4 regions of the Novosphingobium sp. MBES04 genome follow, and region 3 is predicted to be linked to each of the others. Evidence: predicted binding sites of a transcription regulator. Region 3 holds the regulator's gene; each other region holds the start of a gene.
The links. Region 3 encodes LexA, which represses DNA repair genes until DNA is damaged. Its sites were predicted from a motif close to GTTCCNCNCTTGTTCT; they were not measured.
Positions count from the first base shown of each region.

Region 1: the regulator LexA is predicted to act here: its motif matches at 1,160-1,175, upstream of uvrA (excinuclease ABC subunit UvrA).
Region 2: the regulator LexA is predicted to act here: its motif matches at 1,268-1,283, upstream of MBENS4_RS27655 (DUF6771 family protein).
Region 4: the regulator LexA is predicted to act here: its motif matches at 1,153-1,168, upstream of MBENS4_RS24555 (DUF7146 domain-containing protein).

Region 1 is NZ_DF850489.1:27,386-29,584, reverse strand. Features, by position in the region: gene uvrA (excinuclease ABC subunit UvrA) at 1-1,149, opposite strand, end outside; gene arsH (arsenical resistance protein ArsH) at 1,534-2,199, opposite strand, start outside.
Region 2 is NZ_DF850489.1:1,256,575-1,258,773, forward strand. Features, by position in the region: gene MBENS4_RS19350 (hypothetical protein) at 1-193, opposite strand, end outside; gene MBENS4_RS19355 (hypothetical protein) at 562-1,038, opposite strand; gene MBENS4_RS27655 (DUF6771 family protein) at 1,083-1,235, opposite strand; gene MBENS4_RS25940 (hypothetical protein) at 1,534-1,695, shown strand; gene MBENS4_RS19360 (hypothetical protein) at 1,837-2,199, opposite strand, start outside.
Region 3 is NZ_DF850489.1:848,568-850,766, forward strand. Features, by position in the region: gene MBENS4_RS17660 (ComEC/Rec2 family competence protein) at 1-529, shown strand, start outside; gene lexA (transcriptional repressor LexA) at 557-1,240, opposite strand; gene MBENS4_RS17670 (molybdopterin molybdotransferase MoeA) at 1,363-2,199, opposite strand, start outside.
Region 4 is NZ_DF850488.1:666,093-668,291, forward strand. Features, by position in the region: partial or broken gene MBENS4_RS03015 (strawberry notch-like NTP hydrolase domain-containing protein) at 1-73, opposite strand, end outside; gene MBENS4_RS24555 (DUF7146 domain-containing protein) at 149-1,063, opposite strand; partial or broken gene MBENS4_RS03025 (lytic transglycosylase domain-containing protein) at 1,202-1,785, shown strand; gene MBENS4_RS26335 (thermonuclease family protein) at 1,850-2,199, shown strand, end outside.

The sequences.
Region 1 (2,199 bases), 820 kb from region 3:
TCCGGCCGTGCCGTAGAGGATGACGATGCGCACCTCGCTCGGCAGGTCCTGCCAGGGCGTGGTGAGATCGAATCCGAAGTGGTCGGCCAGGCTGGCCAGCACCTGCATGTAGTAAGGGGACGGCGGGTTCGACTTGGCCCAGGGCACGAGCGCGCCCTGCTTGAGCGTCAGCCCCTCGTTGGGGACGACGAGCTGGGGGTCGAACTCCATCTTCTCGCCCAGACCGTCACAGGCCGGGCACGCCCCCTGCGGCGCGTTGAAGGAGAACAGGCGCGGCTCGATCTCTTCGATGGTGAAGCCCGAGACCGGACAGGCGAACTTTTCCGAAAAGACGATGCGGTTGGCCGGAAGCCCTGCGCCCTTCAGGTTCTTCTTGCCCTTGGTGCCCTTCGCGGCCTCGGCCTCGTCCTCACGCCCCGGCACCACGCCATCGGCAAGATCGACATAGGCAAGCCCCTCGGCCAGCTTGAGCGCCTGCTCGAAGCTGTCGGCCAGGCGCGTCTGGATACCGTCCTTGACCGCGATGCGGTCCACCACGACCTCGATGTCGTGCTTGTACTTCTTGTCGAGCGCGGGCGCGTCCTCGATGGCGTAGAGTTCGCCGTCGATGCGCACGCGGGTAAAGCCCGCCTTCTGCCACTCGGCCAGTTCCTTGCGGTACTCGCCCTTGCGGCCGCGCACGACGGGGGCCAGCAGGTAAAGGCGCGTGCCCTCGGGCAGCTCCATCACCCGGTCGACCATGTTGGAGACGGTCTGCGCCTCGATGGGAAGGCCGGTTGCGGGCGAATAGGGCACACCCACGCGCGCCCAGAGCAGGCGCATGTAGTCCCAGATCTCGGTCACGGTGGCGACGGTCGAGCGCGGGTTGCGGCTCGTCGTCTTCTGCTCGATGGAAATGGCAGGGCTGAGGCCGTCGATGTGCTCCACATCGGGCTTCTGCATCATTTCAAGGAACTGGCGCGCGTAGGCCGAGAGGCTCTCGACGTAGCGGCGCTGGCCTTCGGCGTAGATCGTGTCGAAGGCGAGGCTCGACTTGCCCGACCCCGAAAGCCCGGTGATGACGATCAGCTTGTCGCGCGGCAGCGCGATATCGAAGCCCTTGAGGTTATGCTCGCGCGCACCGCGCACGGTGATGTGGGTCAGACTCATGGGGGCCTATGTTCCAGATTTGTTCGCGTCGTTCAAGCGTCCGGCGCGCAGATTGGCCCCCTAGATATGTCCGCGGGCCCCAAGCGCAATGCCTTGAGGGCCCTGCGGTTCCCCAGCGCATGGGGCATCGGGCCTGGAACGTGCCCGAGAACCCGAATACTGAGCAAGGTTACCTAGAGGGCGGAAGGACGGCAAGACGACATTGTCCATCCGTCCAACGGCTAACCGCAAAGAAGAAAGTGCCAATTCAAGGGGCCATCGCCCCTTGGACCCCAGAACGGGCGACCTCACCTCTCTCACGCCGCGGTGCGCGCGTAAGGTGGCTCGACAGTTCGGGGAGCCCGAGGGCGATGGCCCTCGGACTGAATTTCTTTCTCTCCAGCCTCAGGCCAACCCGGCCTTCTCGACATGCGTTTCGACCGGTTGATCCTTGTCCTTGCGCTCCGAGTAGCGGTCGACAAGTTGTTCGGCGTGGGGGCGCAGGAGGACGGTGAAGCGCACCAGTTCCTCCATGACGTCGACGATGCGGTCGTAGTAGCTCGACGGGGTCATCCGGCCCGCCTCGTCGAACTCCTCGTAGGCCTTGGCGACCGAGGACTGGTTGGGGATGGTGAACATCCGCATCCAGCGCCCCAGCACGCGCAAGGTGTTGATCGAGTTGAACGATTGCGAGCCGGCGCTGACCTGCATGACGGCCAGCGCGCGCCCTTGCGTAGGGCGCAGGCCCTTGAACGCCAGCGGCAGGTGATCGATCTGCGTCTTCATGATGCCGGTGATCTGGCCGTGGCGCTCCGGACTGCACCAGACCTGCGCTTCGGACCACAGCGCATGCTCGCGCAGTTCGTGGACGGCCGGGTGATCGTCCCCCGGGACCTGGTCGGGGAGCGGCAGGTCGCGGGGGTCGAAGATGCGCGTCTCGCAACCGAAGTACTGCAGGAGGCGCGCCGCCTCCTCGACCGCAAGGCGCGAGTAGGAGCGTTCGCGCAGCGACCCGTAGAGGAGCAGGATGCGCGGGGGCGGGTCCAGTTCGCCCAGCCCCTGCGCGGGGCG
Region 2 (2,199 bases), 410 kb from region 3:
GCGACAGGCCATAGCGCTCCATGTCCACATCGGCGATGGGCTGCGGGATGATCGGCTCGAACGGAGCCTTGCTCATCCGCTTGACCATGGCGACGTCCTTCGCCGCATCGGCCTTCCTTTCGGCCACGGTATCCTCGGAGCCACAGCCGGCCAGCGCCGCAACCAGCGCCAGCCCCATCCATCTTGCGTGCATCACTTTCGCCCGAACAGTTTCTCGATATCTGCGTGAGCCAGCTTAACCCAAGTCAACCTAAGAAACTCGGCTCCAAAGCACCGATTTCCGCCGTTTTTTGAGCAACCTGCACTCGGTGGTTAGGATGAGAACGGTTTGCCCTGATCGGTGTTCCCATACCCGCAGCGCCATGCCACCAGTTCATCTACGACCCTAACTTTACAGCTTTTTCGTGGGCAACTGCATGGCATGTCCGCTGCGGGATTTCTTGGCCTCAGCCGCAGCCCTACGCTTCCTGCCATTCACGCCGAAATAGCATTCTGGATCATGGGCGGGCGCATACTCACCGCACACATCGCAACGAAAATCGTCTTTTCCCATGTAGCCTCCTATACGGTGATACCGCGCTTCCGAGCACGCTCAGCCAGCTTGGCAAAGGTGCCGCCAACAACCCGGCCAAAATGGCGACACCAAGCAGCAAGGAACGCCCTCTCCTCGTCGTCGCGCTTTGCCTTGGAAAGGATGATCGCAATCCGCCATGCGTAGTAGGGCGGGACGATCAAGCCGGTGGCAAACCAATGGTCCAGCGCCTCATGAACAATTTCGATCTGCCGGGGCAGGTCATTGTCAATCGCGCGAAGCTCTGCCCGGAACTCTGCCTCCGGTTGGTTCAAAATCGATAGGTCAGGGCGCTCCGCCTTTATGAAGTCGCCGATTTCCTTCGCCGTGTTGATCTCGTCGGCCATCGCAATGGCCTTCTGGATCATCTGCTCAGTATGAGCGCGATAGATGTCGCTCGACCGCTCCTGACTGAGCGGGGTAGTCTCATTCAATCGGCGGATCAGTCCATCAAGCTCGGCGTCCATTCTTCCCCCTACCGAAGTTCACTGACCCCATAACATCCAACCCATTACAGTGGCAGCTTTAGTTGCTCGATGTCAGCCTCTGGCTGGAAAAGCTTCTCGTAGACATGCCGTCCACGCTCCTGACGAGCATCGTCCCGCAAGCGATATGACGAGACGGTCAGCGCCACCTTGGCCCAACCGGGCGCTTTCGAGAGCATCGGCTATGGAATTGGGGGTGATAACCATAGGCAGAACATTAAAAGAACATTGGATGCCGATTAAGCGGCTATGAGATCGACTTATCGGTTTGCATGTGGCGCACAAACACCAGATATGGTGCAAATCAACGCAAGAAAGCGTAATATACGGGGGTGCGAATTTGCCATCAAGGCAAGGCAAGTTGACAGGTAAAGCCAAGACCTGTCACATAGTCCGAAGGACTTCGCCGTCCGTATATCCCACCACCGGAACAATCTTGAATGCTCGCAAATTTTTTTTGCGCGAGGAAGGATTCCGATGGACCGATATCAAGCCTCAGTTCTCAACGAGATTACGAAACGGGGTGGCCCCGGCTGGACCATCCTCGCCTTGATGATCATGCACCGTTGGTCGATTGCGACGGCGATTGGCGGACCTGTGTCGGCGCTGATCGCCACGAAGGCATTAGGTGTCTGGTGACCAGATACCGAAGCCTGTCTTGGTCCTTTTTTCTGGCGCTGGCGGTTTGCCATCGGATGCTTCCTCCGTGGGAGTTGCACGCAAATAGGGATCGTGGCTTCGCCTGCGGCGAGAAGACCGCAGACGCCTATTTGAATTTGCTCACCCCTTCGGCGTCACCGTCCTGATCTCACGGATTGAGACCGCAAGCGTATCGAACCTGTCGTTGATCATGTCAGCGAGTTTGTCCTGACCGCGTTCTACACGCTCGATGGCTTTGTCGAACGATTGGACGGCGCTTTCGAATTTGACGATGCGCTCGACCTGAGCCGTAGACTGGTTTTCGATGGCGTCCATGCGGGCTGTCTGGTTTTTCAGAGTATACTTGAGGTCGGAGTTCTCTCGGCGGACATCGACGACATCGCGGGCGACATCGCGAGTGATCGCGCGCACAATGATGCCGCAAGCCGCCGAAATCGTGCCAAGTGCCGCCGCCCACTCCACGAGCGATGTCATCTCGAAATT
Region 3 (2,199 bases):
GCTGATCGCCGGGGATGGCCGCAACGTAGGCGTTGTGGAGCGGACGGCCGGGCGTGATGCGCCAAGGCTGCTGCTGCTGCGCGACACGCGCAGTGACTATGTGCGTGACAATTTCCAGGAGAATGCGGGGCTGCGCGGGGAGGCGATCTACCTCCCCGATCATCCGGGCGCGCGCTGTAACGCCGATTTCTGTTCGATCACCTTGCAGATGCGGGAGCGTGCAGCGACCGTGTTGTTGTCGAGGAGCCGGGACATCGTACCCGAAAGAGAACTGGCCGCCGCCTGTGACCGGGCTGACATCGTGATTTCGGATCGCTGGCTGCCGCGGGCATGCCGGCCGCGCTGGTTCAAGGCTGACCGGGGGACGCTCAGCCAGACAGGAGGCCTGAGCGTTGATCTGTCGCGCGGCGCGGTGCGCAATGTCGCGCAGGGGCAGGGCAGGCATGGATGGTGGCGTGGACGGAAAGGACAGATGTCCCTGCAGGACCTCATCCCGCCCATGCCATCACCGTCGTCTCCGGATCGTTAGCGCGCGTGGCGCTGCGATCCGGTTGGCTCAGTGGAAGTAGCGACGCAGGAGGCCTGCGAGCTTGCCCTGCACCTTGATCTCGTCGGCCGCATAGATCTGCGGTTCATAGGCCGCGTTGGCCGGGTCGAGACGGATCATGCCGTTTTCACGGCGCAGGTACTTGAGCGTCGCTTCCTCGCCGCGCACGAGAGCGACCACGATTTCGCCATCGTTGGCGATTTCGGTGCGCTTCACGAGGGCGAAGTCGCCGTCGAGAATGCCCGCTTCGATCATCGAATCGCCTGAGACCTCCAGCGCATAGTGTTCACCCGCGCCCAGAAGCGCGGCGGGAACGGGCAGGATCGCCTGGTCCTCCAGCGCTTCGATCGGGACGCCCGCGGCGATGCGTCCGTGCAAGGGGATCTCGATCACATCGGGCGCCGATGCGGGAGCCGCGGCCTCGGGCTTGGTGAAAGGAATGACATTCGATCCGGCAGCAGGGGCCGCCTGGCCACCTTCGTCGGCGCGGCGCAGCACTTCGAGCGCGCGGGCGCGGTTGGGCAGGCGGCGAATGAAGCCGCGTTCCTCGAGCGCGGAGATCAGTCGGTGCACGCCCGACTTGGACTTGAGGTCCAGCGCGTCCTTCATTTCTTCGAAGCTGGGCGAAATGCCGGTTTCGTCAAGCCGGGTCTGGATGAACCGGAGCAATTCGTGCTGCTTGCGGGTCAACATGTTCGCTGCCTCTTTCCTGCGCGTGCCGCACACGGAAATTCGGCTTCCCGCGCATCAGCTGTTCTTCTTGATGTTCCACTTGTGAACATTTTGAGAACAATTAAGCAACAGAATTTCCCACGTCAAGCGATACCGCCATTCTGGAGTATGTAGATGCGCACGTTTGCGCCAGACGGTGTTTCCGGTCCGTTCGCAGGACGGTCGATAAGGACATTGCTCCCCGCCAACGCCCCCAGGGCGCCGCTGTCCTGAACGCGCACGGCCCGCACGCATTCTCCGTCCCACGTCCCGCGCAGGAACTCGCGGCGCGCACCTGTTGCGGGAAGGTCGCCCTCGAGCCGGGTGGTCACGGCCATGGGCGTGGGGTCGATCGCGCCCATCAGACGGCGCAGCAGCGGGAGCAGGAAGTGGTACCCCGTAACGAGCGCGGAGACCGGATTTCCGGGCAGCCCGATGATGATCTGGCGGCGCTGGGAGCGGGGGCGGGTGGCGACGAGGAGCGGCTTGCCGGGCTTGATCGCGATGCGCCAGAAGTCGAGCTTCGCGCCCCAGGCTTCGAGCGCGGGGCGGATGAGGTCGTGGTCGCCAACGGACGCGCCGCCGCTGGTGACGATGACGTCGGCATGGGCGGCCTCGTCGAAGGCGCCGAGCAGCGCGTCGAGCGTATCTCCGACCGGGCCGATGCGGCGTGTCTGGACTGCGAGCCCGGCGACCATTGCCTCCAGCATGGCGCCATTGCTCGCCGGAATCTGGTGCGTGGCGCAGTTCTCCGGGTCGGAGGAGAGCTCATCGCCGCTGTCGATGATCGCGACTTCGGGGGCGCGGAAGACGGGCAGGTGCCTGTGCCCGGCCGAGACGGCGAGCGCGATCTGCGCAGGGCCGATGCGGGTTCCGGCGGGAAGGACTTCCTTTCCGGTCACGAAGTCCGAGCCGAGGCGGCGCACGTGGCGATCCTGCGG
Region 4 (2,199 bases), on a different contig from region 3:
GGGTGCCGATAGCGTAGGCCAAAGGCATTGACGGCAACTGCTCGCCGGCGGGAAACAGGTCTGATTGAAACATGGCAATTCGTCCTCCTGATGAAGGCATCGGGACACGCCCTCTGCCGGTTCAGGAATTCGAGAAGCCCTCTCTCCTCTACCGCGCCGCTTTGCGTCGCAGCCATGCTGTAAGTTCATCGTTCCAGTCGGTGTCGCGTGAGGATGGTTTGCGAACGTGGATCGTCCGCCCTTCGCGGGCATAAGCGGCCAGGCCACGCGACGCGGCCAGCTCGCCGCCAGCATCGTGATCGACGAAGAGGTGAAGCTCGGTCACGCTCGCAGGCACGCTGACGAGACCGAAGCGCTCATTGCCCAGGGTCGCCCAGACGGGAGTGCCGGTGAGAGCATAGGCCGACATCGCGCTCTCGACCCCCTCGGCAAGGCCAAGCTTGCCGGAAACTGGAGCGAAGAGACGAACAGCAGCTTTACCGAGCGCGCCGAGCGCGCGTTTCGGCTTTTCGAAAGCGGCCTTGCCTGAAGCCTCGCTCGACAGAAACGTGCGGTGGATGGCGATCGGGCCCTCGTCGAGGCTGACTGCCGCGATCATGGCGGGCAGAAAGCGGGCCCGTCCTTTCGGGCCAAGCGGCGTTCGTGGATGGAAGCGGAGCGCCGGAGATGCGGCGAGGATGCCGCGGCTTTCAAGATATGCCTTTGCCGGACTGGCACGCAGTGGCTGTGCATCGCGCCAGATCCTCAGCGCTACCGCCGAGGGTTTGCGGGTGCTGGTCGATTCGGGTTCGTTGGTGGTCGCAGAACCTGAAAAAAGCGCCGGTGCCTCGAAGCCTTCACGCGCCAGAGCAGCCAGCACGCTCTGCTGATCGCATCCCGCGAAACAGTGGAAGAGGATGGCCTGTCGGCCGAGCGACACACCGAGTGACGGCGTGCGGTCATCATGCGCGGGGCAACAGGCCATGCCCTTTGTGCCGGACCATTTGCCCCCTCGCGATTCGCAAATGCGACGGGCGGTCTCGGCAAGCGACCGGTTGGGATGAGTTTGGACAGACAGGGACATGCGAGCTCCTCAGCATGCAAAGTGGCCCCCTCAACAGCGCTCCTCTCCTCTCCCAAAGGCAGGCCTTCGCGGCTTTCCTACAGGCACATGTTCTTTTTATGTTCTCTTTCGATTCGAATCAATGGAGCACAAGTCGAGATGAACTGCCTCAATTGTCTGCCCGCGCTAGCGGTCGCCTGTCTGGGGATGATCGCGACCTCCTCACAGCAAGTTCGCGCCCAGGATTTCACCTTGTTCGAGCACGCGATCGTTCCGCCGAAGACGGACCAGCAGCCGGCAAGGGAATATCTTCCTGCAATCTACCAGGCCGAGCCGGCAAACGTGTCCTACCGGGAAGGCTTGTATATGGCGGCGATAGCGAGGCTGAACGCCGTTACGGGCTTCCGACCAACCTGCTTCGTGCTCTTATCTGGGCTGAGTCCCGCTTCAATCCGATGGCTGTGAGTCCAGCCGGTGCTGCCGGGCTGGCTCAGCTTATGCCGGCCACGGCGCGAGAACTGGGCGTCCGGAACCGTCATGACCCTCTTGCTTCGATCGACGGTGGCGCCCGGTACCTTCGCGATATGTTGGACCGGTTCGACGCAGTCCACCTGGCCTTGGCTGCTTACAATGCTGGCCCAGGTGCCGTCTCCCGATCACGCGGCATTCCCAACAATGGTGAAACGCCGCAATATGTCCGGTCTGTGTTGGGACGTTGGCAGGCAATTGGTACGTACAATTGACGAAACTACCTGATTTCCGGCTATTGTCTGAAATCATGTGCCGGAATGAAGACGGACAACGCCAGTGAATGAGACCCCCGGTGAGCCGTTCGACTTTCGCAAGGCGTTGAAGGCACAAAAGCGCCGGAAGCTGAGAAAGGAGATCGCGTTGGGTATGGGAGCATTCGCGATCGTATTTGCTGGAGGGCTGCTGGCACTCAACTGGCCAGTCCATGATGCCAGCCTTGCTAACGACGATCAGCAGCCTCAGGCTTTATTCCAGCAAGCAAGCTCCCCACAATTCGACATCTGCGGATCCATCCGGCGCACATGCGTCGTGGATGGAGATACCTTCTGGCTTGATGGCGTGAAGATCCGGATTGCCGACATCGACACTCCCGAGATCAGCGAGCCCCGTTGCGACTATGAATACCA